DNA from 2 places in the Streptococcus caledonicus genome. Region 2 is predicted to be linked to the other one. Evidence: predicted binding sites of a transcription regulator. Region 2 holds the regulator's gene; the other holds the start of a gene.
The links. Region 2 encodes NrdR, which represses ribonucleotide reductase genes. Its sites were predicted from a motif close to ACACNATATATNGTGT; they were not measured.
Positions count from the first base shown of each region.

Region 1: ACFPQ3_RS07610 (deoxynucleoside kinase) is a predicted target of NrdR. The motif match lies at 3,894-3,909, and genes of this name have one in related genera.

Region 1 covers NZ_JBHSOJ010000016.1:747,697-763,181, forward strand. The annotation lists gene ACFPQ3_RS07590 (phosphopantothenate--cysteine ligase) at 1-172, shown strand, start outside; gene coaC (phosphopantothenoylcysteine decarboxylase) at 165-704, shown strand; gene ACFPQ3_RS07600 (ECF transporter S component) at 724-1,293, shown strand; gene ACFPQ3_RS07605 (phospho-sugar mutase) at 1,374-3,092, shown strand; gene ACFPQ3_RS07610 (deoxynucleoside kinase) at 3,199-3,831, opposite strand; gene carB (carbamoyl-phosphate synthase large subunit) at 4,394-7,570, opposite strand; gene ACFPQ3_RS07620 (carbamoyl phosphate synthase small subunit) at 7,937-9,022, opposite strand; gene ACFPQ3_RS07625 (aspartate carbamoyltransferase catalytic subunit) at 9,237-10,169, opposite strand; gene pyrR (bifunctional pyr operon transcriptional regulator/uracil phosphoribosyltransferase PyrR) at 10,172-10,693, opposite strand; gene ACFPQ3_RS07635 (RluA family pseudouridine synthase) at 11,019-11,909, opposite strand; gene lspA (signal peptidase II) at 11,900-12,358, opposite strand; gene ACFPQ3_RS07645 (LysR family transcriptional regulator) at 12,355-13,269, opposite strand; gene ACFPQ3_RS07650 (GNAT family N-acetyltransferase) at 13,324-14,178, opposite strand; gene rpmA (50S ribosomal protein L27) at 14,460-14,750, opposite strand; gene rplU (50S ribosomal protein L21) at 14,785-15,099, opposite strand; ribosomal protein L21 leader region at 15,135-15,206, opposite strand; partial or broken gene ACFPQ3_RS11835 (DUF7679 family protein) at 15,389-15,485, opposite strand, start outside.
Region 2 covers NZ_JBHSOJ010000026.1:8,813-24,297, reverse strand. The annotation lists partial or broken gene ACFPQ3_RS09455 (transposase) at 1-424, shown strand, start outside; gene der (ribosome biogenesis GTPase Der) at 690-2,000, opposite strand; gene dnaI (primosomal protein DnaI) at 2,157-3,059, opposite strand; gene ACFPQ3_RS09435 (DnaD domain protein) at 3,060-4,214, opposite strand; gene nrdR (transcriptional regulator NrdR) at 4,201-4,695, opposite strand; gene ACFPQ3_RS09425 (alpha/beta hydrolase fold domain-containing protein) at 5,017-6,072, shown strand; gene ACFPQ3_RS09420 (RidA family protein) at 7,352-7,732, opposite strand; gene ACFPQ3_RS09415 (NUDIX hydrolase) at 7,858-8,328, opposite strand; gene ACFPQ3_RS09410 (YozE family protein) at 8,336-8,551, opposite strand; gene ACFPQ3_RS09405 (GNAT family N-acetyltransferase) at 8,562-9,053, opposite strand; gene msrA (peptide-methionine (S)-S-oxide reductase MsrA) at 9,050-9,559, opposite strand; gene ACFPQ3_RS09395 (D-alanyl-D-alanine carboxypeptidase) at 9,687-10,994, opposite strand; gene ACFPQ3_RS09390 (DUF4368 domain-containing protein) at 11,284-11,925, opposite strand; gene ACFPQ3_RS09385 (hypothetical protein) at 12,092-12,307, opposite strand; gene ACFPQ3_RS09380 (type I restriction-modification system subunit M) at 12,672-14,465, shown strand; gene ACFPQ3_RS09375 (hypothetical protein) at 14,469-15,155, shown strand; gene ACFPQ3_RS09370 (restriction endonuclease subunit S) at 15,148-15,485, shown strand, end outside.

The DNA.
Region 1 (15,485 bases), on a different contig from region 2:
GAGGGCTAGCCTTGTCAAAAATCAGGCAGAGCTTATTGTTGCTAATGATTTAAACGACATTACTGCTGACCAACATATCGCCTATCTCGTTGATGAGACAAATGAAATTAAAGCTCATACCAAACTAGAAATTGCTGAAAAACTTTATGAAAGGGTGACTGCTCATGACTAAACGCATTCTACTAGCTATATCAGGTTCTATTGCCGCCTACAAAGCTGCCGACTTGACCAGCCAACTTACCAAGCGTGGCTATGACGTGCACGTTCTTATGACGGAAGCGGCTGCCAAGTTCATCACACCACTAACCTTGCAGGTCTTGTCTAAAAATCCTGTTCACTTGGATGTGATGGAAGAAAAAATAGCAGAGCGGATTAACCATATCGACCTTGGAAAAGAAGCCGATCTTTTTATCCTAGCACCTGCTTCTGCTAATACGATTGCTACTTTGGCACATGGCGGAGCAGATAATATGGTCACAGCAACCGCACTAGCTTTGCCAGCAGACCTTCCAAAGCTCATCGCACCAGCCATGAATACAAAAATGTACGATAACCCGTTAACCCAACGCAATATTGCTATTTTAAAAGAGGTGGGTTACAAAGAAATCACACCAAAATCAGCTCTCTTAGCCTGCGGTGATGTCGGGCGAGGCGCTCTAGCTGATCTAGATACCATTCTACAAATCATTAACGAAAATATATAATAGCAAGATAGGAGAATAAATGAAAAACGAAAACTCTACCACTGTTGCAACTATTTCAATGTTCTTTGCAACAATGATTGTCATCCATCTTCTGACGTCTATCATTTTTAATGTTCTGCCGCTTCCAATTAAACCAACTTTGGTGCATATTCCAGTTATCATTGCTTCCATCCTCTATGGACCACGTGTAGGAGCAACACTTGGCGGTTTAATGGGACTCATCAGTGTCGTTACTAACACCGTCATCCTACTGCCAACGAGCTACCTTTTCTCACCCTTTGTCGAAAATGGTAATATCTATTCGCTCATTATTGCAATGGTCCCACGAATACTAATTGGTATCACACCCTACTTTGTCTATAAATTAATCAAAAACCGTAGTGGACTTCTTATCGCAGGTGCTATAGGATCAATGACAAATACCATTTTTGTTCTCAGTGGGATTTTCTTCCTCTTTTCAAATGTTTATAATGGTAATATTCAAGCCATGCTAGCCACTGTTATAGGGACAAATGCCATTGCTGAAATGTTGATTTCTTCTTTTTTAGCACTTATTATTGTTCCACGACTTCAAAATTTAAAAAAATAATGAAAATCACGAAAACTCGTGATTTTTTTACATGAAAATGATATAATGAAAGCGGTTAATAAAAGTTAAAGGAGAATGCAATGACCTATCAAGAAAATTTTCAAAAATGGCTTGATTTCGCCGAACTTCCTGACTATCTCCGTGAGGATCTACTCGCTATGGATGAAAAAAACAAGGAAGATGCCTTCTATACCAACCTTGAGTTCGGAACCGCAGGGATGCGTGGCTATATCGGCGCAGGTACAAACCGTATCAATATTTATGTCGTGCGTCAGGCAACAGAAGGCCTTGCAAAATTAGTAGAAAGCAAAGGAGAAGATGCTAAAAAACGGGGTGTAGCTATTGCCTACGACACACGTCATTTCTCACCAAAGTTCGCCTTTGAATCTGCTCAAGTCTTGGCAGCACACGGTATCAAATCTTATGTTTTTGAAAGCCTACGCCCAACGCCAGAATTGTCATTTGCAGTGCGTCACTATAATACTGTCGCTGGTATTATGGTCACAGCTAGTCACAACCCGAAAGAATTCAATGGTTATAAAGTTTACGGAGAAGACGGTGGGCAAATGCCACCAGCAGATGCTTCAGCTTTGACTGATTTTATCCGTGGTATTGACAATCCATTTGCCGTTGAACTCGCTGACCTTGAAGAAAGTAAAAACTCTGGTCTCATCACGGTTCTTGGCGAAGAAACTGACCGCCTCTACCTTGATGAGCTCAAGGCTATCAACATCAATAAAGCACTCATTACCGAGCATGGCAAAGACATGAAAATTGTCTATACACCACTTCATGGTACAGGGGAAATGCTGGCGCGTCGTGCCCTTGCTGAAGCAGGATTTGAATCTGTTGCCGTTGTCGAAAGCCAAGCAACCGTTGACCCTGATTTCTCTACCGTTGCATCACCAAATCCTGAAAGCCAAGCGGCCTTTGCCCTCGCTGAAGAACTTGGACGTGAAATCGGAGCTGATGTACTCTTAGCAACGGACCCAGATGCTGACCGTGTCGGTGTTGAAGTCCGTCAAGCTGACGGTTCATATTGGAACCTATCAGGAAACCAAATCGGAGCGATTATCGCCAAATACATCCTTGAAGCACACAAGCAAGCCGGGACACTACCTGAAAATGCAGCTCTTGCTAAATCAATCGTATCTACTGAATTAGTTACTAAGATTGCAGAAAGCTATGGCGCAACCATGTTCAATGTGTTGACCGGTTTCAAATTCATCGCTGAAAAAATCCAAGAATTTGAAGAAAAACACAACCACACTTACATGTTTGGTTTTGAAGAAAGTTTTGGCTATTTGATTAAACCATTTGTTCGTGACAAAGATGCTATCCAAGCTGTTCTAATGGTAGCTGAAATTGCAGCCTACTACCGCTCGCGTGGCCTAACACTTGCAGACGGTATTGATGAAATCTTCAAAGAGTACGGCTATTTTGCTGAAAAAACCATTTCTGTTACCCTTTCAGGTAAAGACGGTGCTGAACAAATCAAAGCTATTATGGCAAAATTCCGTGACAATGCACCAGAACAGTTCAACAAAACAGACATCGCCCTTTTTGAAGACTTTGCCCTTCAAAAAGCAGTCACCCTTGATGGTACTACAACTGACTTAACAACACCACCATCTGACGTCCTTAAGTACACATTGACTGATGACAGCTGGTTTGCCGTTCGCCCATCAGGAACAGAACCAAAAATCAAATTCTACATCGCAACAGTCGGTGAAACACTTGCTGAAGCTGAGGAAAAAATCGCAAACATCGAAACAGAAATCAATGATTTTGTGAAATAATCACAATTTGTGACACCAAAACCACCCGCTAAAAAAAAACGGGTGGTTTTAGTTTTCCATATCTAAAAATAAAATACAGGGCACGAGGCCTTGTATTTTATTGTATTTATCTCTCTAAAGTACTTAACGTTTCTTTAATCTGTGCAAAGACTGTTTCCCAGTCTGCATCATTAGTCACGTCAAAATGATCTGTATCAATCTTCATTTTTGGACTGTAATCATAATTATCATACCAGTCACCATAATGTCCATGTAGGAGGCGATAGTAATCTAATAGACCATTTTCGTCTGTTGGTTGCTCAAAATCACGACCACGTTTTTTAATATTTCCCATGATATGATCAAAACTACCATCAAGATAAACCAACAAATCTGGTGCTTTCTTAGGCATACCTTCGAGCTCTTCCATCATATTATCCAAAAGTTCCAAATAAATTTCATACTCTTCTTGGCTAATATTTCCCTCAAGAGAATTGATATAGGTAAAAAGCGCATCTTCATAAATTGAACGATCTAAAACATTATCATTATTATGATAAGCCTCTTTAATAGACTTAAATCGCTTATTCAAAAAATAAATTTGCAGAGCAAATCCATACTTATCAGGATTCTCATAATATTTATCCAAAATAGGATTATTCTCTACAGGCTCATAAAACGCTTCTGTTCCCAAGGCCTCAGACAGACGGGCAGTATAAGTTGTCTTCCCCACACCAATCATGCCAGCTAATATAATCACAATTGTTCTCACCTCCGAGAGACTATCTTAACACAAGATATGGTAAAAAGTCAACATTTAGTCCACAAGATATTGGGGTAAGTTAAGTTATTTTTTACACAAAAAGAGAGTGAGACAGAAGGCATGATTTCGAAGTCTTGACTTCCCTTCGCTAGTTTATTTCTAAGCTCAGGCTGAAATTGTCCAGTGGACAGTTTCACTCCCACATCCGCACAGCTCCCAAAATCTGGGAGACTTTTGGAGATTGGAAATAAGATGAACGACGTTCATCACATTCGTATAGGATGACCGCTAACGATTGCGTGGTACTAAAATAGTCCGGTGGACTATTTTAGGTAGACACTTGAAAATGAAGGAAGTATCCACCTACAGACCTCCAATCAACCACTGCGTCAATCTGTTGTCACTATCAAAAAAGAAGGTTGAGATATTTTTATACGAAAGCTTCAAAAAGCCCTCACTAAGAGTATAGCACTTAGCGAGGGCTTTTCCTATTGGTTTTCATTGTTTTGTGGGTGTGGGCTCCGCAATCGTGATGGTTTGTCCCAACCTCTTAGTTTTCTTATATGGCCTGTGTTGTAAAACCGCGGCTTTCGAGGACTTGTAGCATGGCTTCTGCGGTGTCCAGAGCTGTGAAAAGTGGCACGCCTTGGGCAATGGCAGAGCTACGGATAACTTGTCCGTCTTCATCTGCGGTACGTTTCTTACCTACGGTGTTGACAATCGCCTGTACCTTTCCTTGACGAACAAGGTTTGGAATGTCAGTATCATCTTGGCAAATTTTACCAACAAGTTGTGCTTCTAAATCGTTTTCTGCAAAGTATTTAGCTGTTCCTTCTGTCGCAAGGACGTTATAACCAATACGATCAAAGCGTTTTGCCAAGGCTAGAGCTTCTTCCTTAGTATCATCAGCAATGGTGAAGACCACATTGCCAAATTCAGACAAATGGAAGTAGCTGGCTTCAAAGGCTTTATACAAGGCTTTTTCAAGGGTCACATCTGCCCCCATGACTTCCCCTGTTGACTTCATCTCAGGTCCAAGAAGGCTATCTACCTTAGCTAATTTTGTAAAGGAGAAGACTGGTGCTTTGACGTAAACCAGAGGACTTTCTTGGTAGAGCCCATCTTCATATCCCTGCTCTGCCAATGATTTGCCAAGAATCAAGTTGGTTGCCACTTGAGCCATTGGAATATCGGTGACTTTAGAGAGGAATGGTACGGTACGGCTAGCGCGTGGATTTACTTCGATTACGTAAACCGTTTCGTCTTTTATGACAAATTGAATGTTCATCATTCCGATACAGTTTAGACCAAGTGCTAAACGTTTGGTGTAATCAGCGATAATCGCTTGAATGGTTTTAGAAATCCCTTGTGGTGGGTAAACTGCCATTGAGTCACCTGAGTGGACACCGGCACGTTCAATATGTTCCATAATCCCGGGAATCAAGACATCTTTCCCATCAGAGATTGCATCTACTTCGCACTCACGACCAACGAGGTATGAGTCAACAAGAACAGGGTGTTCTGGGCTTGCTTTTACGGCTGTGCGCATATAGCTTCTAAGATCAGTCTCATTTTCAACGATTTCCATGGCACGTCCACCGAGAACGTACGATGGACGTACCAATACAGGGAAACCAATATGACGAGCTGCTTCCACAGCTTCTTCTTCATTGGTTGCGGTTTGGCCAGGCGGTTGCGGAATCCCCAACTCTTTTAATGCTTTTTCAAAGAGTTTGCGGTCTTCAGCACGGTCCAAATCCTCAACTTGTGTCCCAAGAATAGTAACCCCCGCCTTAGACAAGGCTTCTGCCAAGTTAATGGCTGTCTGACCACCAAATTGCACCACGACACCTTTTGGCTGTTCCAACTCGATCACATTCATTACATCTTCAAAAGTTAGCGGTTCAAAATAGAGTTTATCAGATACTGAGAAGTCAGTTGATACCGTCTCAGGATTTGAGTTCATAATAATGGCTTCGTAGCCAGCTGCTTGAATGGCTTTGACAGAATGCACTGTTGCATAGTCAAACTCAACCCCTTGTCCAATACGGATTGGACCTGAACCAAGAACGATAACAGACTCTTTATCTGATTTGACAGACTCATTTTCCCACTCATAGGTTGAGTAGAAATATGGCGTGGAGCTTTCAAACTCAGCCGCGCAGGTATCTACCATCTTGTAAACAGGGACAATCTTATTCTCTAGGCGAAGAGCACGCACCTCTGCTGTCGTCATATTCCAAAGCTCTGCAATTTTACGATCTGCAAAACCATTGCGTTTGGCTTCTTTAAGCAACGCTACATCACCAGCATGTGTTGCCAGTTCTTGTTCGATTTCAAAGATATGAAGGAGCTTATCTAGGAAGAAAATATCAATCTTCGCCAGCTCTGCCAATTCTTCAATCGGATAACCACGACGGATGGCTTCTGAAAGGTAGAAGAGACGGTCATCCTGTGCTTTGACAATTTTATCAACTAAGGCATCGTCTGTCACATCTGCTAGTTCTGGCATCTCATTGTGATAAACACCGATTTCAAGCGAACGGCAGGCTTTTAAGAGACTTTCTTCAATGTTACGACCGATTGCCATAACCTCTCCTGTCGCTTTCATCTGTGTCCCAAGACGGCGCTCACCGTGCTCGAACTTGTCAAATGGGAAGCGAGGAATTTTGGCAACCACATAGTCAAGAGCAGGTTCAAACATGGCGTAGGTTGTTCCTGTGACAGGGTTAATCATCTCGTCAAGAGTCAAACCAACTGCAATTTTCGCAGCCAATTTCGCGATTGGATAGCCAGTTGCTTTTGAGGCAAGGGCTGACGAACGAGACACGCGCGGGTTCACCTCAATAACATAATACTTGAAACTATGTGGGTCAAGTGCCAACTGGACGTTACAGCCACCCTCTATTTTAAGAGCACGGATGATTTTTAGACTAGCATCGCGAAGCATTTGATTCTCGATATCAGACAGCGTTTGTGTCGGTGCAAACACGATGGAGTCACCCGTATGAATGCCAACAGGGTCAAAATTTTCCATGTTACATACGACTAGAGCATTATCGGATGCATCACGCATGACTTCGTATTCAATTTCTTTAAAGCCAGCAATTGAGCGTTCAATCAAACATTGGGTTACTGGCGATAATTTCAAACCATTTTTAGCGATGTCACGAAGTTCTGCTTCATTGGCACACATTCCACCACCAGTACCACCTAGAGTAAAGGCAGGGCGGACAATCACAGGGTAACCAATGCTATTAGCAAAGGCAACCGCTTCGTCAACAGTCTCAACAATCTCAGATTCAGGAATAGGTTGGTCCAATTCTTCCATCAATTGCTTGAACAAATCACGGTCCTCAGCTTGGTCAATAGCAGACAATTTTGTTCCCAGAAGCTCAACACCAAGTTCATCAAGGATACCTGCTTTAGACAGTTGCATTGCCATGTTCAAACCAGTTTGACCACCAAGGGTTGGTAAGAGAGCATCAGGTCGCTCCTTGCGGAGAATGCGTGTCACAAATTCTAAGGTAATGGGTTCAATATAAACCTTATCCGCAATTTCTTTATCCGTCATAATGGTTGCAGGGTTGGAGTTAACCAAAATAACGCTATAGCCTTCCTCTTTTAAAGCAAGACAAGCCTGTGTTCCAGCATAGTCAAATTCAGCAGCCTGACCAATAATAATCGGACCAGAACCAATCACCATAATTTTTTTAATATCAGTACGTTTTGGCATAATTTATGATACAAAGGGGATCTAAAAATCCGTATGATTTTAATAGTCCAGTAGACTGTTAAAGGTTTGAGCCAAAAAACTCAAAAGCGAAAATAGGACACTGACGACGTGTGCTTACACACTAGGAAATCTATTTTTTCACTAGGATTTTAGTTCGTGTTCATTTTCGCAAACACGATCCCCTTGTTTTCTCCTTTCTCTCATTTGTTACCTCTCTGGATAACATTAAATAATGGCGGTAAGTCAGAAATCTTCGATCTCATTGACGACCCCGTCAGGATAACTAGAACTTTCGAAGAAAGTTCAAACAGCTACGACACTTTCTCCCTCTCTCAATTGATAGAGGCAATAACGATTCCGATGTCATTACTTGGTCGCTTGATCAGCTTTCCAAGCATCAATCATTTCTAAAAATGCATCAAAGAGATAGCTGGCATCGTGTGGACCAGGTGCAGCATCTGGGTGAAACTGAACAGAGAAGGCTGGAAAATCACGATGACGAACCCCTTCGACAGTCTTGTCATTGATTTCTTCATGAGTCACCATTAAACACTCCGGTAAGGTTTCTCTATCTACCGCAAAGCCATGATTTTGACTGGTAAAGTCCACACGTCCAGTAGCAATTTCACGCACCGCATGGTTAAACCCCCGGTGACCAAAAGTCATCTTATAGGTTCTTGCACCATTAGCCAGACTGAATAGTTGGTGGCCCATACAGATTCCAAAAAGTGGAATTTTCCCCTGCACACCACGAATCATTTCTAACGCTTCTGGGACATCTGTTGGGTCTCCAGGGCCATTTGACAACATCACTCCATCAGGATTGAGGTGTAAAACGGCCTCTGCCGTCGTTGTATGAGGAACAACCGTCACATTACAATTTCGTTTTGAAAACTCACGAAGAATTGAGTGCTTCAAGCCAAAATCAACTAGTACAATGTTTTTTCCAATCCCCGGTGCAGGATAAGCTGTTTTAGTCGACACTTGTTCGATATTATTTGTTGGTAAAACAGTAGCTTTAAGCTGCTCTTGTAAATGTTTCAACTCACCACCATTTGCTAGGGTAGCTTTCATGGTACCATGTTGGCGAATAATTTTAGTTAATGCTCTTGTATCAATACCAGCAATACCAGGGATATTTTTAGCTTTTAAAAATTCATTTAAAGTCATCTGATTGCGCCAATTACTTGCACGACGAGCTACCTCAGCTACCACGACACCTTTACAAGTCGGTGTAATCGATTCATAATCATCACGGTTGATGCCATAATTTCCTACTAATGGATACGTAAAAGTCAGTATCTGTCCATTATAAGATTGGTCTGTGATGGATTCTTGATAGCCAGTCATCCCTGTGCTAAAAACAATTTCTCCTGTCACTTCTACATCTGCTCCGAAGGCTTTCCCTTCAAAAACAGTACCGTCTTCTAAAATCAACAATCGTTTTGTCATTGTTTTACTTTAAGGGACGCTAATGTTACTCAGTTTAATCCCCGCCCGTTAGCATCACTAACAAGCTTCTCCTTTCTATTTGCTGTCTCTCTGAACAGCATTAAATAAATACTTCTGACTCAATAGCGTGAATGGGGCACTCAGACGTGAGAAAACAACTGAACGATTGCAGTTGTTTTCGAGCTAGTGCCTGACATAGCCAAGTCATTATAAATTATCTTTCTTGACGCCCCGCAATAATCGCTTCTAAGATTGCCATTCTCACAAAAACACCATTAGTCATTTGCTTCACAATTCGTGATTTATCCGCCTCCACCAGACTATCAGCAATCTCTACATCGCGGTTTACTGGGGCTGGGTGCATGATTATAGCAGAGCTTTTTAAACATTCATAGCGTTCCTTGGTTAATCCAAATTGACGGTAATACGTTTCTTTTGAAAACGTTCCGTTACCATCATGACGCTCATGTTGCACACGCAGTAACATGAGCACATCAAGCTCTTCAATAACATCATCAATAGCTACATGCTGACCGTAGCTATCAAATTCTTTTGAGTACCATTGCTCTGGTCCTGAAAAATAAAGCTGCGCTCCCAAACGTTTTAAGATTTGCATGTTAGATTTTGCCACGCGCGAATGCGTTAAATCACCTGCAATGCAAACTTTCACTCCTTCAAAACGGCCAAATTCTTCATAAATGGTCATCAAATCAAGCAAACTCTGACTGGGATGTTGACCAGAACCATCACCACCATTAACAATGGAAGCCGAAATGGTAGAACTCTCAATAAGTTGTTTGTAATAATCGACTTCTGAGTGCCTAATAACACAAATCTCAACACCTAGAGCATCTAATGTCAACACTGTATCGTAGAGGGTTTCACCTTTGTTAACAGAACTCGTTTCAACATGGAAATCAATCACATCAAGTCCTAGTTTTTTCTCTGCGACTTCAAATGATTTATGAGTGCGCGTTGAATTTTCAAAAAAGAGATTTGCGATAAAGGTTTGTTTATCTAACGACTGAGAAGCTCTGCCATTTTTTAAAGAAATCCCTCGAGAAATTAAGCCTACAACCTCTTCTTCGCTTAGGTATTCCATCGACACTAAGTGTCTTAGCACTACCTTATCATCCACAACAGGCATACTTATGCCTCCTCAACTAATGTGACCCGATCTTTACCGTCAACTTCCACGACCTCAACAATCACTTCCTCGTTGCTACTTGTTGGAATATTTTTCCCGACATAGTCTGCACGAATTGGTAACTCACGGTGACCACGGTCAACCAAAATAGCAAGGCTAACTCTTGAAGGACGTCCGAGACTCACCAAATTATCAATCGCTGCGCGGATGGTACGCCCAGTATAAAGCACATCGTCAACCAAGATAACATCCTTATCTGTAATATCAACCGGCATAACTGTTGTGTCCTCTTCAACCTTGATGTCATCACGAAATGGTTTGATATCCAATTCTCCAAGCGGGACATCAAGATTTTCTAGTTGAGATAGACGCTCTTGAATGCGTTTCGCAATAAAAACGCCACGTGTCTTAATCCCTGCTAATACAATATTATCGAGTTTTTTGTTCCGCTCAATAATTTCGTAAGTAATACGAGTGATGGCACGTTTCATCGTCACATCATCAATGATTTCTTTACTTTTCATATACAATTCCTCCTGATAAATGAAGCACTAATGATACAAAAAATCCCCCTGTTTCCAAGGAGATACTGAAAAATAGGGACAATTGACCCACTAGTCACTGCCTGTTTTTTAAGTTCTCCTTAATCACCTCACGGGACGATATTAAAGGAATTTAATTATCATTATTATAGACAAAAATCTGAACAATAGCAAGTAAAAAAGTAAGTTCATTCTGAATTTTGAACGACAATTTTAATCAATAACTGACTCTGAGTCTCATTTGCGATAAATAAATCAATCAGTTTAACCATAAAAAAAACTCATCGGCATTGCCGATAAGCCTTATCTACCCTTTTCTTAACTGCTCTAACGTTTCTTGGAAAATAGCAGGTGCAGGTGCTGTGAATTGAACCAATTCTCCTGTTCTTGGATGGGTAAATCCAAGGGTTTGTGCATGTAAAAATTGTCCATTTCCTTTTAAAGTTTTACGAGGTCCGTAGGCTTCATCACCAGCAACAGGATGTCCAATATAGGCCATGTGAACACGAATCTGGTGAGTACGTCCTGTCTCCAATGTGAGTTCAACAAGCGTATAATCCCCAAAACGTTCTAAAACTTGGAAGCGTGTAACAGCAGGTTTTCCTTTGGCTGTAACTGCTTGTTTTTTACGGTCTTTTTCAGAACGTCCAATCGGGGCTTCAATAATTCCTCGGTCATTTGGTAGATTACCATGCACGATAGCAAGGTATTTACGCAAGGACTTTTGGGCCTTTAATTCTTCTGCTAGAGTATTATGAGCGACATCATTTTTAGCAATCATCAACAAACCAGAGGTATCTTTATCAATACGGTGTACAATGCCTGGACGGACTACCCCATTGATAGAGGACAAATCTTTGACATGATACATCAACGCATTGACTAAGGTTCCTTTTGTATGACCAGCAGATGGGTGAACAACCATACCTTGAGGCTTGTTCACAATAGCAACATCCTCATCTTCGTAAACGATATCCAAAGGAATATCCTCTGCTACATACTCTAAGACCTCTTCTTCTGGCACTTGATAAGTGATGACATCACCCTCTTTAACAGCATATTTTGCCTTGACAGCCTTGCCATTGACCAAAATAGCCCCAGCCTTAATCCCTTCATTCGCCTGAGCGCGTGACAATTCTGTCAACTCTGCCACTGCCTTATCCAGACGGTGACCACTTTCTTTTACAACTATTTCCATGCTTCCTCATCTTTCCACAATGCTAATGCCAACACAGCTACTCCAACGGTGAGGTAAGAGTCTGCCACATTGAAAATAGCGAAATCCACAAAATCCAAATGTACCATATCAACCACGTAACCTAGGCGCACACGGTCAATAAAATTGCCTAATCCTCCTGAAATAACAAGTATCAAACCTAGTAACAACAACCAGCTTCCCTTGATATTTTTAATTAAATAATAAATAGCTGCTCCGATAACAACAACTGTGACGAGAGCGAAGAACCATTGCTGATTTTGTAACATGGAAAAAGCTGCGCCATAATTCCTAACGTAAGTTAAGCTAAAAATAGGGGACAAAAATGATTGAACCTGTCCTAAATCAATATGTTCAATAATCCAAAATTTACTCAACTGATCAAGAATAATCAATCCAATAATAGCTATTGGAATCATAATTTTTCTCATTGCTTCTCCTCTTCTAAGTCAGAAAAATACCCCTTCATAACAGCAACAAATTTTTCTGCACAAGGAGACAAATCCATTTCTGCACGTTTAACATAAACCATCTGATTGTTAACGGCATTCTCAAGCGGAATGACCATAATGCCATTCACACTAGCACGGTCTAAGAAACCTGATCCCGTTGCATAAGCATCTGTACGTTCTAAAATACCATTCAACGTAGCACGGTCAGTCACTTTAAAAACAGTGGTTGAATCACTTCGATCAACCAAATTTTCAGAATAATAGAGATACTCATCCTTTTCTTGCGTAAAAAGAACTGATGGAAAACCCGCTAAATCTTCCATTGTCAGGGTAGTTTTACTCGCCAAAGGATGATCTTTTCTTAGATAAATATGAGTTTGAAAATGGCTGAGCTCTACATATTCTAAGCCCTGCTTTTCCATTTTACGTAAAATACCATCGCGGTTCTGCTCGCTAAGATAAATAATCCCAAGCTCGCTATGCCCTTCTACCACTTCATCTAAAATCTGAACCGTTGTCGATTCAAAAATCCTGAAACGGGCATACTCTGGGTAAGCTTCTGAAAACTTAGTGATTAAAGGTGGTAAAAAATCATAGTGCTGACTGGAAATAGAAAACTCTTTTTGGCCAGATTTGTTGTGAGTGTATTGATTTTCAAAAGAATCAAAATTCGCCACTAAGCGCTGCGCTTTTTCAAAAAAAATAGTCCCTCGTGTTGTCAAAACAGCACCAGACGTTGTTCTCTTAAAAATTTTAAAACCAAGTTCCTCTTCCAAATCCTTCACAGCAACTGAAAGACTAGGTTGGCTGACATAAAGTGTGGTCGCTGCCTCACGGAAAGTTCCCGTACTTGCAATTGCCACGACATATCGTAATTGTTGAATATTCATGGGAACTATTATAGCAAATTTTACAAAAAAAAACCTGCATGATGCAGGTTTTAACTATTTCAAATAAGTAATTTCAGAACTAGTCACAAAACCAAGTTTTTCATACAAATGTTTTGCAACAGCATTATCAGCTTCTACTGCAATTTGAAAAGGACGATTATCACTCTCAATACGGTCATTAAGGATAAATTTTGTCATATAAGTCCCAATGCCTTTGCCTTGCTCAGCATTTTTAACAGCCAATCCATATAAAAGTTGATCGCCTGATGATAAATCAACCGTACAAGAGGCGATGACCTCGTCAGCTCGCAAAACAACGTAAAGAAGACTCGATTCATCCTCAATTGCCTCACGTGCATACTGACGGCACACCTCTAAGTCTTCTTCAAACGTTTCAGATTGGAAGATAGCAATAGCCTCTAGATGCTGGATTTCCGCCTGACAAACGATGATATCTCTTCTCTCTTCAATATCTACCTTATCACGACTACGACTCATCCAAAATTCACTTTCATCAGATTCAATGACCTGCCAAGCAGAAAGTAACCAGGGATTATTTTCCAAAAAATGACGTTCGATATTAAAAGATGGGTTACCCAAACCATAGATGGCCGTTTCTTTTTGGTACCTTTCAAAAAGTTGGCGCGCAATTCCTTGACGACGATAGGCTGGTGCTACCCAAATAAATAAGTCCACTTCATTAGGACCATCTGCATACACGGTCAAAAAACCACGAAGCTCATTTTTCTCATAAGCTAAAAAGAAGGCTGGCATGTCTTGATCAAAATTGAGCATATTTGAAAGATATGGCTCGCGTGTAAAGTTATCATAAGCCCTAATTTCAGCAATTAATTGGCGCACTTCTTGCTCCTGCTGTTCTGATAATTGATTTGTAGCAATAATTGTCATATCATTTCTCCTCCAATAATTTTCTAATACTCTATAAAACAAGAGATTAGTCAGTCTATCATACTAGAATCACAAACAATAAAGAGATCACTAAGTTCAAAACCGATATTTTTACAAAATCCTCTAACCTCTACAGTCGCATTATCTGCTCTTGTTTATTTCTTTCAGCATGAGTATTGAGCATTTGGTCAATACTTGATGTACGTAGTATATCAAATTTTTTTCAAGAAAAATAGGACCTCCATCTGGAAAATCCTACTTTTTCTATTAGTCAAACTAAATTATTTTGCGATTGGGTAAACAGAAACTTGTTTTTTATCGCGACCTTTACGTTCGAAGCGTACAACACCTTCAACTTTTGCAAAAAGTGTATCATCTCCACCACGTCCTACGTTCACACCTGGGTAGATGTGAGTTCCGCGTTGACGATAAAGGATTGAACCACCAGTTACAGTTTGTCCATCAGCTGCTTTAGCACCAAGACGTTTTGCTTGTGAGTCACGACCATTTGATGTAGAACCTCCACCTTTTTTGTGGGCGAAAAGTTGCAAGTTTTCAAGATTTTTCAACATAATATTTGTCCTTTCCTATAAATCAGTTGCTAGATTACGCGTTGATAGCGTTGATAACAACTTTTGTGTAAGGTTGACGGTGACCTTGTTTACGGTGGCTACCTTTTTTAGGTTTGTATTTGAAAGTAACAACTTTCTTTTGTTTACCTTGTTTTTCGATAGTACCAACAACTGTTGCACCTTCAACGACTGGAGTACCAACTTTAGTAGTTTCTCCACCTACAAGAACAACTTCGTTAAAAGTTACTTCTGCGCCAGCTTCAGCGTCGATTTTTTCAACGTAGATAGCTTGACCTACTTCAACTTTAACTTGTTTACCACCAGTTTTGATGATTGCGTATGTGCTCATGATGCACCTCCTATAAAATTTTTAATGTGAGGTTTCCCTCTGTGAAGACTCGCCTTGTACCGTGGGACAAACCGCTTAAAACGGGACTCGCGCGGTTGCACAGGATGTGCATTTAGTCAACATTACTATTCTAACACTCTTGTCTAGCTTTTTCAAGAAATTTGTTGCGATTTATTAAATTTATTTTCTTAATTTGACCAATTCAATTTATTTTTATTGATGGTGACCTTAACAACTCTCCTTCCACAACTTTTTTCTCATTTTATTAATGGCATCAATTAATTATCATTTACCGCTCTTTCCAGCGCTTCCAACGATAGTAATCAATTGCCAAAATAACCTTATTCCAGAAAGAATAATCATGTTGAATAAATCTAACACTTCTC
Region 2 (15,485 bases):
AACCGTCAGCTAGGAACTTAACGAATTGGCACTATGATGACAAAGAGGATAGCTATACTCATCCTGACGGGTGGTGCTATCGTTTTCACCATGTCAAACATCAGAAAACACAGACGGACTTTCAACAGGAAATCAAGGTTTACTACGCCGATGAACCTGAACTAGCCCTCAAAAGGGACTGTATATCAACGAACGTTATCAACACTTAAAGGCTAAAGAATGCCAAGCACTTTTATCTCCCGAAGGTAGACAGATTTTCGCTCAACGCAAGATTGATGTGGAACCTGTCTTTGGGCAGATAAAGGCTTGTTTGGGTTACAAAAGATGTAACTTAAGAGGCAAATGTCAGGTGACAATTGACATGGGATTGGTACTTATGGCCAATAATCTCCTAAAATACAATAAGAGAACAACTCAAAACTAAAAAGCTAGAGTTCCGCTATTAGGAATCTCTAGCTTTTTTGTCGTTGAGAACTATTTTTGTCTCAGACTTTTTTTGTTTTTCTTGCACGAAAGCATTCACACCCCCTAGACAATTCACTGCATCTTGGAGAAAATCATTTCAACCTTACCTTTTTCCACCAGTAGAACAACTATCGCTGAAATATGAAAAAACTATACAATTGCAAATATCCGACAAGCTCCTGTTCATAACGGACAACTTGTTTCATACCAAGCTCCTGTAACAATTATTTTCGCTTACGAGCAATTAAATGAATTGGTGTCCCTTCAAAACCAAAGGCGGCACGAATTTGATTTTCCAAGAAGCGCATGTAAGAGAAATGCATTAATTCTTCTTCATTCACAAAGATAACGAATGTCGGTGGTTTAACAGCAACTTGAGTGCCATAAAAGATTTTGAGGCGCTTGCCTTTATCTGTTGGCGTTGGATTAATCGCGATCGCATCCATGATGACGTCGTTAAGCACTGCTGATGGAATGCGTTTGTTTTGACTATCACTAATACGCTTGATGAGATCAGGCAATTTATGGAGACGTTGTTTTGTAACTGCAGAAACAAAAATAATTGGTGCGTAACTCAAGAATTGGAATTGGTCACGAATATCCGCTTCCCATTGCGCTACGGTATGATTATCTTTTTCAAGTGTGTCCCACTTATTAACCACAATGATAATCCCTTTTCCAGCTTCATGCGCAAAGCCGGCAATGCGTTTATCATACTCTCGAATACCTTCTTCAGCATTGATAACCATCAAAACAACATCTGAACGATCGATGGCACGCATGGAACGCATCACCGAGTACTTCTCCGTATTTTCATAAACCTTCCCAGATTTGCGCATACCTGCCGTATCAATCATGGTATACTCTTGACCTTCACTATCAGTAAAGTTGGTGTCAATCGCATCACGGGTTGTGCCAGAAATTGGGCTAGCAATTACGCGTTCTTCTCCCAAGATAGCGTTAATAAGGCTCGATTTTCCAACATTTGGACGACCAATTAAACTAAACTTAACGATATCTGGATTTTCTTCTTCATGCTCTGTCGGAAGATTTTCTACAATAACATCCAAGATATCACCTGTACCAATCCCGTGAACAGATGAAACAGGGTAAGGATCTCCCAAACCTAGAGAATAAAAATCGTAAATGTCATTACGCATCTCAGGATTATCAACTTTATTGACAACTAAAATGACTGGTTTGTTAGTCTTATAAAGGATACGAGAAACATACTCATCCGCATCCGTGACACCTTCTTTCCCAGAAACAACAAAAACAATAACATCCGCCTCAGTCATCGCAATAGCCGCCTGATGCTTGATTTGCTCCATGAATGGAGCATCCACATCATCGATACCACCAGTGTCGATAAGAGAGAATTGACGATTAAGCCATTCTCCAGTAGTATAAATACGATCGCGTGTTACTCCTTCAACATCTTCAACAATAGAGATGCGTTCTCCAGCGATACGGTTAAAAAGTGTTGATTTACCAACGTTGGGACGCCCAACAATGGCAACTGTAGGTAAAGCCATATTTCTCCTCAAAAATTTTTTCATAATTTAACCGTTATACTATTAAGCAATCTAATCCCTTTTCAAGCCAATTTTGACGCCAACGATAGATTATGATGTTAAAAGTTAATTTACCTTTGGTTAAAGTATAACAGTTTTGATTAATTGTCTCAAAATTTACCTTCTATTTTCTCCTTGAAGATGAATTTCTCTTGCTAAAAATCTGATGCGCTCCATCACGCGTTTAGCTTGCCAAGTTTCATCTGATCCCTTAATATTTCCTAGTTTTTTCTCTAAATCAAAAAAACTATAATTTGATGTAAAGAAAGTTGGCAATTCTTCCAACATTCGGTATTGCAAAATAACTTGAAGCACCTCATCACGTACCCATGATGTTGATTGCTCTGCACCAATATCATCTAGAATAAGAACTTGAGCTTTTTTGACTAAGTCAATTTCTTCCTTAACAGTACCGGTATTAATAGCATTTTTGATATCAATAGCAAAGCTTGGAAAATGTAAGAATGTTGTTGAAACATCCTTCTTTTCAGCTAATTCACGTGCCATAGCAGCCAGCATAAAAGATTTCCCAACCCCCATATCACCATGAAGATAAAGTCCTCTTTGTTGAGAATTAGGGTATTCAGCTACAAATCTGATCAAATCATCAAAAACCTCAATGCGCTTAACATCATCTAGATAAACATCTTGGAAAGTAATTTTTTTATAAGTTTTGGGCAAATTAACTAGATTAATGCGATTTTCAATCGCTTGCTGATTTTGTGCAGCTTTCAATTCTTCCGTTTCACGATAAGAGACGTCCGCATATCCTTCATTCATGAAGAGCATTGGTTGATATCCCTTAGCAATATAGCTGACATCTCCTGACTGAAACTTCGCACGTTCGTTACGGTATTGGTTAAATTTTGGTAAACTACGTTTTATTTGTTCAGAAGTCATCTGGTTCTTGGCAATAAAATCAGATATCTCTGAATCAGCTAGAATCATCCGCATCAATTCATCAGTGCTAGTTTTATATAGGTGCTGACTGCGCTCAATGGTTTGTCCAACTTTTTCCATCTATTCATTTCCTCCCAGACGCGCCAACATTTGTCGCTTCATTTCTTCAAGTTTAGCCATTTCCTCAGGCGTAGTCTCATTCTTGTAATCAGGATTACTCCATTCAGGCACATTAGGTTTAGGTGTTCGACGCGATGGTTGACTCTCTTTCTTTCTCTGGTCAAAGCTACGCAATTTAATAATGGCCTGCTCGGCAGTTGTGATATCTTGATAGGCAAAATCATTTGCAATCTTCATCAGATAAGACTTGTTAAGATTAGCTGACTTAGTCTTTGCCATCGTATAAATCACCATGACATTTATCACTTCGTCTAAGAAATTCATCGCAACTAACTCGTCCAAACTTCTCCATTCATCAGACGTAATAACAGCCTTACGAGATTTTTTTATTTCACCTAGAATCTCAGTTGCATTCTGTGTTTTAACCTTAGCTAACAACTCAAATTCTTCTTTTGTGAATTCAGCCGAAAAGGATTGCTCTTCTTGTTCCAAAAAAGCTTTGATACGCTTAGGTAAGATAACATGCCTGTGAGCCGTTTGCTTGGCAATTTTATACAACTCAAACCAGGTCAGTTGATATTTTTCAGCTAAATTATAAAGCTCCACAACTTCTTCGTCTTCCTCAACTAGACGCAGACCGTCGGATTGCATCCGTTGTTTAAAAAATTCCCAATCAAATTGAGAAGTTCGTTGAGGCTTGATGCTAATTTCATCAATGCCAGTGAATACATCCGAAAATCTTTTAGAAAGGTTACGAAATTTTTCGGGTGTTTTCCTGATAAATTGTTCTACAGCTACTTCACCAATACGTTTTTCTAATAACCGACGATAAGCAGGATTGTCCAAAAAATCTGTAATTGTTAGAGCAGGTTTTAAGTCAATCACATATCCTTCTGTAGTTTGGTAAAAACCAATTAAATCCATTGCAGTTAGTAAAGCCAGAGATTCCTCAAATCGTAACATCCCAAACTGCATATGATTTAAGATATCAGTAAATTTATATTTTCCAACACCATTATCCCAGAAAGCAACAAAATAAGCATAAAGCCCGACTGCATCAACTCCTAAAATTGGTTGATACACTTTAGCAAGGCTTTGCGTATCATAAACAGGACTATGTCCCTCAAGATAGGAAAATATATCATTCGGTGTCATAAATTTGACTCCCACTCTTCTTACTTCTTACACGACTAGTGATTTGTCTAAGAAGTTCTTCGATTTCATCAACATCCTTAAAAGAGCGATAGACACTCGCAAATCGAACATAGGTGATCTCATCCAGCTCAGCCAATTCATCCATGACAAGATTACCAATAACGGTGCTTTCAACTTCACTATCATAGTCGCTACGAACCTTGCGCTCAATGCGACTAATCGCTTTTTCAATATCGCTACTAGATACCGGTCGTTTCTGAGCACTTTGAATGATGCCATTTAAAATTTTATCACGAGAAAATTGCTCACGCGTTCCATCTTTTTTAATCACAAGAAGTGGCATTTCCTCTAAACGCTCAAAAGTTGTGAAACGATTAGCACACTCTTCACACTCACGGCGACGACGGATCGTATTGCCATCCTCAGCCTGACGACTATCAATAACACTAGATTTATTGCAATGACATTTTGGACAACGCATAACACACCTACTTTCTCTAATATCTATTACCTCATTTTACCATAACTTTTACAATAAACAAAGCAATCATCTTTTGAAAACCATGTCGAGTAATTTTACTAATTTCCTAAAGTAAGTTCCAGTTTATCTCCCGCAATGGAACATTTTCTAAAATAGGTTTCACTGTTTTGTACGTTTTTAATATGAAGTATTCTTTAAAATATCAATGGAAACAACTTTAAACTTTTAGTTCTAAACTTGATTTGCACAATCTCTACTATTCAGCATTAAAACATCAATTATCAAAAATATGTTCATTTATCGTTGACAAAATTAATTTCTATACCTATACTAATTCTGTACAATAAACTACTTATAAAGGAGAATATTTTGAAAAAAATTCTCAAAACGCTTATTATTACTGGATTGTTCTTAGTCGTTTCGTATCCCTATATCACACATGCCCGCGACCGTTCTTGGAAAAGTTGGTTCATTGAGCAATATTTCTGGTTAAAACGTGATAAAAGCTACTACCAAATTCAAGACGATAGCACCTTCCAACAGTATCTCAATGCCAGCCGTGAGCAATCCGACCAGCCCTATCACCTTGATCCCAGCACTGTCAATGGTCAGTTAACAGAGGAGAAATCCCTTTTCAACATGCAAGTCTTTACTTGGAATGACAAAAACAACAAAGAGCAAAAAACTATCCTCTATCTTGCTGGCGGGTCATACCTCAACAATCCTACAAGATACCATATTAGTATGTTGAAAAACTTATCAGAACAACTAGATGCTAAAATTGTCCTCCCAATTTATCCCAAAACACCTCGCTATAGCTATGATTATGCTATTCCTCGATTAGTCAATCTCTACGAAACCGTTTCCGAGACGACTGATCATCTCATTTTTATGGGTGATTCTGCTGGTGGAGGACTAGCTTTGGCGTTAACGTACGCCTTGCACAATGAAAGTAATCCAAGACACTTAAAGCAACCCGAACAGCTCATTTTACTATCTCCATGGTTAGATGTTAACCTGACCCATCCTGACATTCCGAAATATGAAGGTAGCGATCCAATCCTATCAGCCTGGGGACTACGCCGGATTGGGGAACTCTGGGCAAAATCTCCTGATAACACTAACCATATCTATGTTAGTCCAAAAAACGGCCCTACTAATTACCTCTCACCAACAACTATTTTCACAGGGACGCGAGATATTCTTTACCCAGATATTCGTGACTACGCCAACAGACTTAAGGCAACAGGAATTAACAAGGTTATCTACATTGAAAAAGAAGACATGAATCATGTCTATCCTATTTATCCAATTCCAGAAGCAGTTGAAGCACAAGAACAACTCATTAAAATCATCAATGGCACCTACCCCTATTAGAACTACATTTCACTAAAATTCTTGAAAACTTTAGTTGAGCCACCATATCTTACTAGAAAAGTAATGATTTTTTAAGGATAATACAGCATTCTAAAATCTCCTTATCAGTTGGCACATCTCCATAAGAACTATCAGTTATAAAGCCAGCCTCAGCCAGATTCATCTTTACTTCTTTCACAAATGATAAAAACGTAGTTGGTAGTTTCTACGTTTTTCTGTATGATTCAAAATAGCTTTAATACTAATCCACATTCAAAAGTTACTTTTTTGTTTCTTTCTTATAGACAATATGTAAAGACCCCCAGTGGATGTCTCGTGGATTTACCTGTACACTAGAATAAAAAAACAATCAATTTCTAACAGGAATTACCACACTCAATTGGAGGCCTTATATGTTTCATTTTTAAATCAAAATCTAATAGCTTGTATTCACAATTTTTTGGAACAGCTAGGCTTATGTTGTAAGGATACTCGAAAGGTTAAGAGACCTTTGGAGGTTAGAAATGAAACCGACGAAGTCAACGTCAAAACCTCCTATAGAGTTCCATTCCTTATTTCTAAACCTAAGTTCTTCGTTCGATTTTTAGTTTTAAGGCTCACACTGAAAGTGTCCACTGGACAGTTTCACTCCTCTCAACGATTGACAGAATCTGCTCAATCGTTTTTTTACCACGACACGGTAGCAGTGGCAACTATCTGTTTCGAGCGACCTTGTGGTCGCATTTTAGATGACGCTAAAAAGTTTAACTTGTGAGAATGAGATTTGCCATCCATGCTGGTTTGTCCCAATTTCTAGTCTCAATATAAATGATAAATATGGCTGAATTTCTACAACAATAGACATCTAATTAACTCCAATTGTTAAAATATAAAATCCACCATTTCAGATTTTGAAATGAATTCAGTATTAAAAATCCCACGTTTTAAAATGAAATGCACCCAAAAGACATGATCGTCTGATATACTAGAATTCCTCAACTCAGTATAGAAACAGATGAACATGTCCACTAATCATTCTACCAAAAATCCGTTCTTACCAAGAATAAGCTTTGAACTCTCTTATTTCCAAGCTCAGACTACTGTCACTCTCTTATTTCTCAGCACCAGTTTTTGATAGCCTTCCCCAAGACTATCAAATTCCACCAAACAATTTCACTGATAAAAATATCACTATTGCGAAACAATCGTTTTATCTTCACAACGTTCATTAGTCCAGCAATGACAGCAGAAAATCTAAAATTCTAATTTTGTTTTTGAATGCGTATAGACACCAAATCCTTTAAGCGGAGACTTCAGCAACCACTTCAATCTCAACTTTGGCATCACGTGGTAAACGGGCCACTTCAACAGCTGAACGAGCTGGAAAATCTGAACTGAAAGCCGTTTGGTAAACCTCATTGAAGGCCACAAAATCATTCATATCACTAAGGAAACAAGTGGTTTTCACCACATGATCAAAATCTGTACCGGCCGCATCTAAAATCGCAGCAATATTTTTCAATACTTGCCGTGTTTGTTCTTGGATTGTTTCTCCAACAATCTCCCCAGTCTCAGGTGACAAAGGCACTTGACCACTTGCAAACAATAAGTTACCAATAATCCTCCCTTGAACGTATGGTCCAATTGCTGCAGGTGCTTTATCTGTATGAATCGTTTTCATTAGTGTCTCCTTTTTTATCATATGAATATATATTACCTTAACTCCAAAATAAGATTAGCAAATGTCGATAGAACTCAAGTTTCTCAAATCAACTTAATATCGTCCTAGCCAGTCACTTCACAATGCTAATCCTTTTCTCTTTCCACCCGTAAGGTCAAGTGATTCGGCAACTGAAAAATCTCATTTTTCAAAAACTCAGGGTAAAAATAGGTTTCTTGCAACTCCTCAAAAGCGAGCCACTTGAACTGATTAACTCTACCATGTTCCATAACTAAAAAATCCTCAGTATCAGCCACTAGAAGCTCCACCAAAAAATAAAGACAGATTTCATGAAAGGACTCTTTTGTCTGATCTTCAGTAAAAAAGGCTTGATTAAGCCACAAAGGACGAATAAGCTCCGCTTGCAATCCTGTTTCTTCAAAGACTTCTCTGAGAATGGCCTCTTCAGCCGTTTCTTTTATAGCAACACGACCACCAGGTAAGTAAGAGTAAGGTGAGTTAGGTTCTTGAATGGTCAACAATCTTCCGTCACGACAAATAACCGCTGCTACACGGTAATTGAAGCGACCACCTACTGTTTTAAAGCTCAAATCCATTTGTCCCTCAATGTCCTAAATATTCTTCCCAAATTCTATCAAAATCACCGAGATTAAAGGCAAAACTTGCCTCATCTTCCAAGTAACGACTGACAACTTCAAAATCATCCGTGTGTTTAGGGAAGGTTGTATCCTCAAAAGCCAAATCCGCTAAGATGGCCATCGGCTTATTTGATTTTGGATTGCGTTGTGCCATCAGCCAGCTATAAAATGATTTCCTCACTATTTTCTCCTTAATAATCAAAAGGTTCATCGTCCACATAAATCGTTTGCGTCAACTGTTCGCCTTGATAAGGCTTACGAACTTCAATTAAATTTAAAACTGTATATCCTTGGCTTCTCAAAAAAGATAACATCTCATGATTATTAGGATGAACATATTGAAATAATGTTTCACCACCTACTGATTGAGATAGCTGATTAGCCTTTTCAAAAAGAACCGCCGCACCACCTTGTCTGCGAAACGCCTCGGAGACAAAGAGCTGTTCTATCCAAACCAATGAACCTTCCACCTTACAAACAACATAGCCAATTAAAACCTGTTCGATAAAAGCGCCATACATGGGATACTTCTCATCTAAAAAGAAGGTAAACTCCTCTGCTCCTTCTTCTAAATCAAGGGCAACCTGTCGATTTTTAAAACTTCTTAATGTTGAACGAAATGCTGCCAAAAGAGCAGCAGCCTGTATTTTATCATCTATAGTCAACGCTCGAACAGCAATCACTTCCAGTTCTCCTTCAAAAAGGCTTTACGAATAGCTGAGCTCTCTTTATAGCGTTCTGGACTCTTCTGATAAAACCCTTGGTGGTATTCCTCTGCCTCATAAAATGGCTGCGCGGGTTCAATGGTTGTGACAATCGGCTTATCAAAACGCCCTGAAGCCTGCAAGGCTGCCTTGGACTGCTCTGCTATTTCCTTTTGACGGTCATCACAGTAAAAAATCACAGGGCGATAATTATCTCCACGGTCTTCAAACTGGCCAAATGCGTCTGTTGGATCCGTTTGCGCCCAGTAAATCTCAACTAGATCTGAAAAAGTAATTTTCTTAGGATCAAAAATAATCTCAACAGCCTCCGTATGACCAGTTGTTTTACTGCAAACTTGCTCGTAAGTAGGATTTGAGACATGCCCAGCAGTATAACCGCTTCTCACTGATAAAATTCCCTCTTGCTCTTCAAACGGCTGTACCATGCACCAGAAACAGCCCCCTGCAAATATAGCTCGTTCCATAACGCCATCCTTTCCGTAAAAACTGATGGAACTCTTTTAGACAAATTCCTATAATGGTTCATTATAGCAAAAATAAGTATTATTAGGCAATTTAAAAAGCGAGTTTCCTCGCCTTTTTTTGCTTATTTTATTTTCTTTTTCGTTTCCATTCAAAAATCGAAATACCCAGTAAAATAACAATAAGCGGAATAACAATTAAACCTTTTTTAAACAAAAGATCTGTAAGCGATGTTTGATTTTCACTTGATCTCGGTATAGCTGTCTTTATTGCTTTAGTTACAGGATTTTCAACAACTGTTACCATTTGACTTGATGTTATATTAGGACTAACACTTTCAAGCCCGTTATCTAAAGAGAGATTCCCTTGTTCATCAACCTGATAAACTGGTTCTGTTCCTTTTCTCAAAGTGCCATAAAAATCCTCTTTTAGTGCATATTTTTGACCGTTGATTTCATGCTCTCCAGCTTTTAATAAAAGACGGTTCTCATAATCAGCATAGACTTTTTCAATAATAGCATTTCCAAAAGGATGGCGATAATATTCCCCGTCTTGATCAGCCCAATCACCTACTCCCATGATAACTGAAATAACTTCCTGACCATTACGGTTAACCGTCGCTATGTAGTTAAAGGCTCCTCTTGGACTTGAACCGGTCTTAAGACCGTTAACTCCTTCAATACCATATTTAGCTCCTGGCAAAGAGTAATTGTAAGTCTCAAAAGTTTCTTCATAAGGTGTTCCTTTTTTAACTGTAACAACAGGATCTTTTGTATGTTCAAGAATAGCAGGATGTTTTTTAACCAAATGATAAACTAAGATAGCCAAATCACGTGCAGTTGTTTCATTTGGTAAATAATTATCATAACGCTGAGGCAAGTAGTATCCATTAAATGCTACCGCTGCAGCTCCGCTAGCGTTATTCCACATCGTATTGGTCATGCCTAACTCTTGAGCCTTGGCATTCATCATATCAAGAAAGGCATCCGCATCATTATTAGACAAATAATTAGCCAACATAACAGTTGTTGCATTTGACGATGGTACAATCGTCATCGTAATAAGCTCACCTACAGTATAATCAACACCAGCAACAATTTTATTATTGGAAATTGCATAAATCTGGGCAATAGCTTGATCCGCCTCAGTTGCTGTAATAATCGTTTCCTCAGTCAAACGACCCTCAGCAATAGCTTCATAAACTAGATAAAGCGTCATCACCTTACTTATACTTGCAGGATCACGTAGGGCATCAATATTATCCTGCCAAAGAATTTCACCGGTCTTCCCATCAATAGCAATTGAGGCCTTTGGACGATTCATTTCCAAAACCTCATAACCAGCCGCACGGGTGATGTCCATAATGTCTTCTGCCTGTATAGCTACAGGAAAAAACAGAGCAATAAAAACAACCAAGAGTACAACAAGTTTTTTCACAAAACACCTCATCAATACAAATTATAGATGATTCCATTCTATCATATCTAAAAATGATTTTAAAGACCTTTTAAAACTCAAAACCATTTCCATTGCTTCGATAATTCCAAAAGTAAGTTCCATCTCACCTTTTAAAGTGGAACCTAGTCTAAAACACATATTTAGAGTCGAACTAGGTCTATAAATTAGCCTATTTCACTGTTTCAGTCCCATTTGTGGTATAATGTCCACACCTCACCGAGCAGTCCGTTAGTTATTATTTTACGAGCGGGTTTTTAGTTCGCTCGTTTTATAATTCTCCGATAAATTGATAATGCAGTTCAATAGTGACTTGACGGTTTTTGTCACGTCCAGTTGGTTGGTGGATGACGATTTTATCAATCAGTTCATTCACTAGCTGTGTTGTTAAGTTTTCAAGTTTTGTGTGTTGGCGAATAGTTCGCATAAACTTGTCAATGTTTTTCGCAGATTCGGTTTGACTAATCAGAACCTCTTGAAATTTCTGAATTTGCTGGTTGAGTTCAGCTTGCTCACTCTCGTAACTGTCCACCAATTTTCTAAATCTCTCATCACTAATCTCGCTTAGCAGTTGCTTTTCATAGAGCCTTTGGATAATTGTGTCTAGCTCCAGCGAACGTTTCTTGGCTTTATTTAAATGTTTGCGTAAGCTATCTTGCTTTTTACTCTCTCGAATATCGAAGCGAGACTTCAGTTTTGTGAGCAATTCTTCCTCGTTAAATTGAATAGAAGAAATTAGTTGCTGAAGGTCGCCAAACACTAATTCTTCCAGAATTTCTTTGCGAAGGTAATGTGAACCAGAACAAGTGTCGCCAGCTCGACGATAATGGTAACACTTGTAGTGGTCTAGGTTTGTGTTGTCTTTTTGTTGCGGACAAAAACTGAGTTTATGACCATTTTCGCAAAAATCCAAACCTGCAAAGAGATTTTCATAACTCCGAATAGATAATAAGTCGCCTGACGAAATCCCTCAGAAACGGCGTTGTTACGCCAATTAAATATCACCCGAAACAAATAGCGATGCGAACATCAAAAGCAAGCAAAAACGGCTGAACTATTAGCCGTTTTGGTATTGCATCTTATTTTTCAAGAATATCTACTACCAAAATCTCAACTGTCTGAGCCATTAGTTTTTGGGTATAATCCGAAGAAAATTCAGCCTGTTCGATTTTATCAAGCAGGTCCTTGACCTCGTCTGGTGCTTCAAGCTGACAGGTGTAGCGAAGTACCTTGTTGTCGCTCAAAACGTAAAACGCCTCGAAGGTTTTCTCCTCTTCAACTCGTCTCCAATCCACCTCAAAATTATTGAATCGAGAGAGCTTAATTCGGTCGCCAGCTTCTAGTTCGAGATAGACGTGACGGTATATGTTGAGAGCACGTTCGGCACTTTTTAGATCAGTAAAGGGTGGTTATTTCAATTTTTCCATAAAAATCTCCTTTCGAGTTAGATTGTTGCTTTCAGAGGACAACTCTCTTTGCGAAAAAGTCCAGTATTGTAAAGCTCAATAAGGGAGAAAGGCACTGATAATGACTTAAATCTGTGCTATAATAGAGTAAAAGAATAATCTCGAAGAGAGCTCTCTTCCTTAGTTATATTCATAACTAAGGAATCCTATCAGCTTCTTACGAAAATTATTTATTAATAAAAAGGAGTGGAAAATGGGCGAAAGATTTACAAATGAAAACATCCGTAATGAGAGAATGACAACAAATATTAAAGAAAAGGCTTCTTTGATATGGAATATTGCAGATATTTTGAGAGGACTTTATAAACCTCATGAATACGGAAAAGTTATTTTACCTATGACCGTGATAAAGCGTCTGCATGACACCCTGCTTCCGACAAGAGATAGGGTACTTGAGGTTTCTAAGACTTTATCTAATATTAAAGTGGCGCAAATTAGGGATAGAAAACTGACAGATACCTCTGGCTATAAATTTTATAATACAAGCAATTTTACATTTAATAGTTTATTGAGTGACCCTGATAATATTCAAGAGAATTTTTACGCCTTTCTTAATGGTTTTTCTGAAAATGTCAGAGATATTCTTGACAACTTTGAATTCGATAAAGAAATTTCTAAGATGACAAACAATGACGCTCTGTTTGCAGTTATTCAGGAATTTAATAGTCAGAAGGCATATTTAGGGGCAGATACAGTGACTTCCACTGATATGGGTTATATCTTTGAAGAGTTAGTCCGCCGTTTTTCTGAAAGTTATGGAGAAGATGCTGGAGCCCACTTTACCAGCAGGGATATTATTTACTTGATGACAGATATTCTGCTTATAGACGAAAAACCATCAGATAAGCCTATTGTAAGAACCATTTATGACCAAACAATGGGCACATCTCAGATGCTTTCAGCGATGACGGAGCGAATTAAGGCTCTCGACGCGAATGCTGATGTGACGACTTTTGGTCAGGAGCTAAATCCAGAAACCTATGCTATTGCCAAGGCTGATACAATGATTCGAGGAGGAAATCCTGATAATATGGCTTTGGGCTCCACTCTTTCAAAAGATGCTTTTTCAGGCTACACTTTCGATTACCTAATCTCTAATCCGCCTTTTGGTATAGATTGGAAAAAAGACCAGAAAGCAGTCAAGGAAGAGGCTGAGTTAGGTGAGAAAGGGCGCTTTAGTGTTGGTTTGCCTAAGATTTCGGATGGGCAACTTCTTTTTCAGCTAAATGGCATTTCTAAGTTGAAGGATACAGGTCGGATGGCGATTATTCATAATGGCTCCGCTTTATTTTCCGGAAATGCTGGCGGAGGTGAGTCTGCGATTCGTGAGTATGTGATCATGAACGACTGGCTGGAAGCAATTATTCAGCTCCCGACGGATTTATTTTACAATACGGGCATTTCCACTTATATTTGGATTATTACTAAAAATAAGGCAGAAGAACGGCGAGGTAAAGTTCAACTTTTAGATGCGAGTAGGGCTTTTGTAAAACGTCGTAAGAATATTGGTGATAAAAAGGTAGATATTGATAAAGCTCAGCGTGAATTGATTGTACAGGCTTATGGTGAGTTTGCGAACAGAACCTACACCGAAGGTGATACTTTGGTAGAATCGAAAATCTTTGATAACAATTTTTTCGGTTATCGAAAAGTTGTTGTTGAGACTCCTATGTATGACGAAGACGGAAATATTGTTCGCAAGAAAAATGGAAAAGCGACACCTGACACAAGTAAACGAGATACAGAAGATATTCCATTAACGGAAGATGTTGATGAATATATTACTCGAGAGGTTTTACCTTTTAATCCAGACGCTTGGGTAGATGACAGTAAGACGAAAATTGGTTATGAAATTCCTTTTACACGCCTATTTTATAAATATCAAGCACCAGAGGGCTCTGAAACGATCGCTAAACGGATTAAGGAGCTAGAAGAAAAAATTGTTAAGAATTTTGAATCTCTAAGTGGCCAAGATGTGGAGGGATAAAAGGTGATTGAGCTTGATAATTTTTTCTATAGCAATGATAGTGATGTTATTGCAAGATTTAAAGAATTGATTAGTCCTGATAATGAAAAGATGTTTAGGAATGCTGTTTTAAATAAAGAGTTTCGATTAATTTGTCAATATTTAGACGGTCAGGGATACAGAATTACTCAATTCCCTAATATATTACACACCTCAAGTAGTCTTCATTCGTTCGCCTATAACCAGATACGTTCCTACATTCACACAAAACGCAATAGCATCGGGACAGTTACATGGGATGAGAGGCGTCAATTAATCATGGCATTAGACTTTGTCAAACAAGATGGAGCCGTTCTGCTAGTCCCCGATGATTTGCAAACCATCATCAGGAAAATATCTCTCAGGGATGCGACATGGGAGCAACAGACAGATGATGAGAAGTTACGAACGATTGCAGATGTAATTGAGAATCTCTTAAAGCTTCCTAGCGGTAAGTTCCTTCCTCTGAATGAGGCTGATTTTTATGGTCTATTTACAAATGAGCAATTGAGAGAGTTGAGGGGACAGTTGCAGGTTTTTAGGCATAGCCATGAACAGGCTCTTGAATCAAGAACATCTGAATTCGACAATTTCAGAAAGAAATTCCTAATACATTTGGGTATTGTTATTCTGATTCGGTTGAATGAAATTAAGGAGGGGCTTAATGCGTAAGATAAAAGACAGCGGTATTGATTGGATTGGGGAAGTTCCATATAACTGGAGAGTGGTTCCTATAAAATCTTTTTTATCAAAGAAAAAAGAGATTCTTGAAAAGTGGACAGGTGAAAATGTACTATCTTTGACAATGAACGGAGTAGTTATTAGAAATCTGGAAAATCCAAGCGGTAAAATGCCAACAACATTTGATGGCTATCAGAAGATTGATAAAGGGAGTTTAATATTATGTCTTTTTGATATTGATGTTACGCCAAGGTGTGTTGGGATCGCTTATAATGATGGTGTGACAAGTCCAGCATATTCCCAATATAGAATAATAAACGG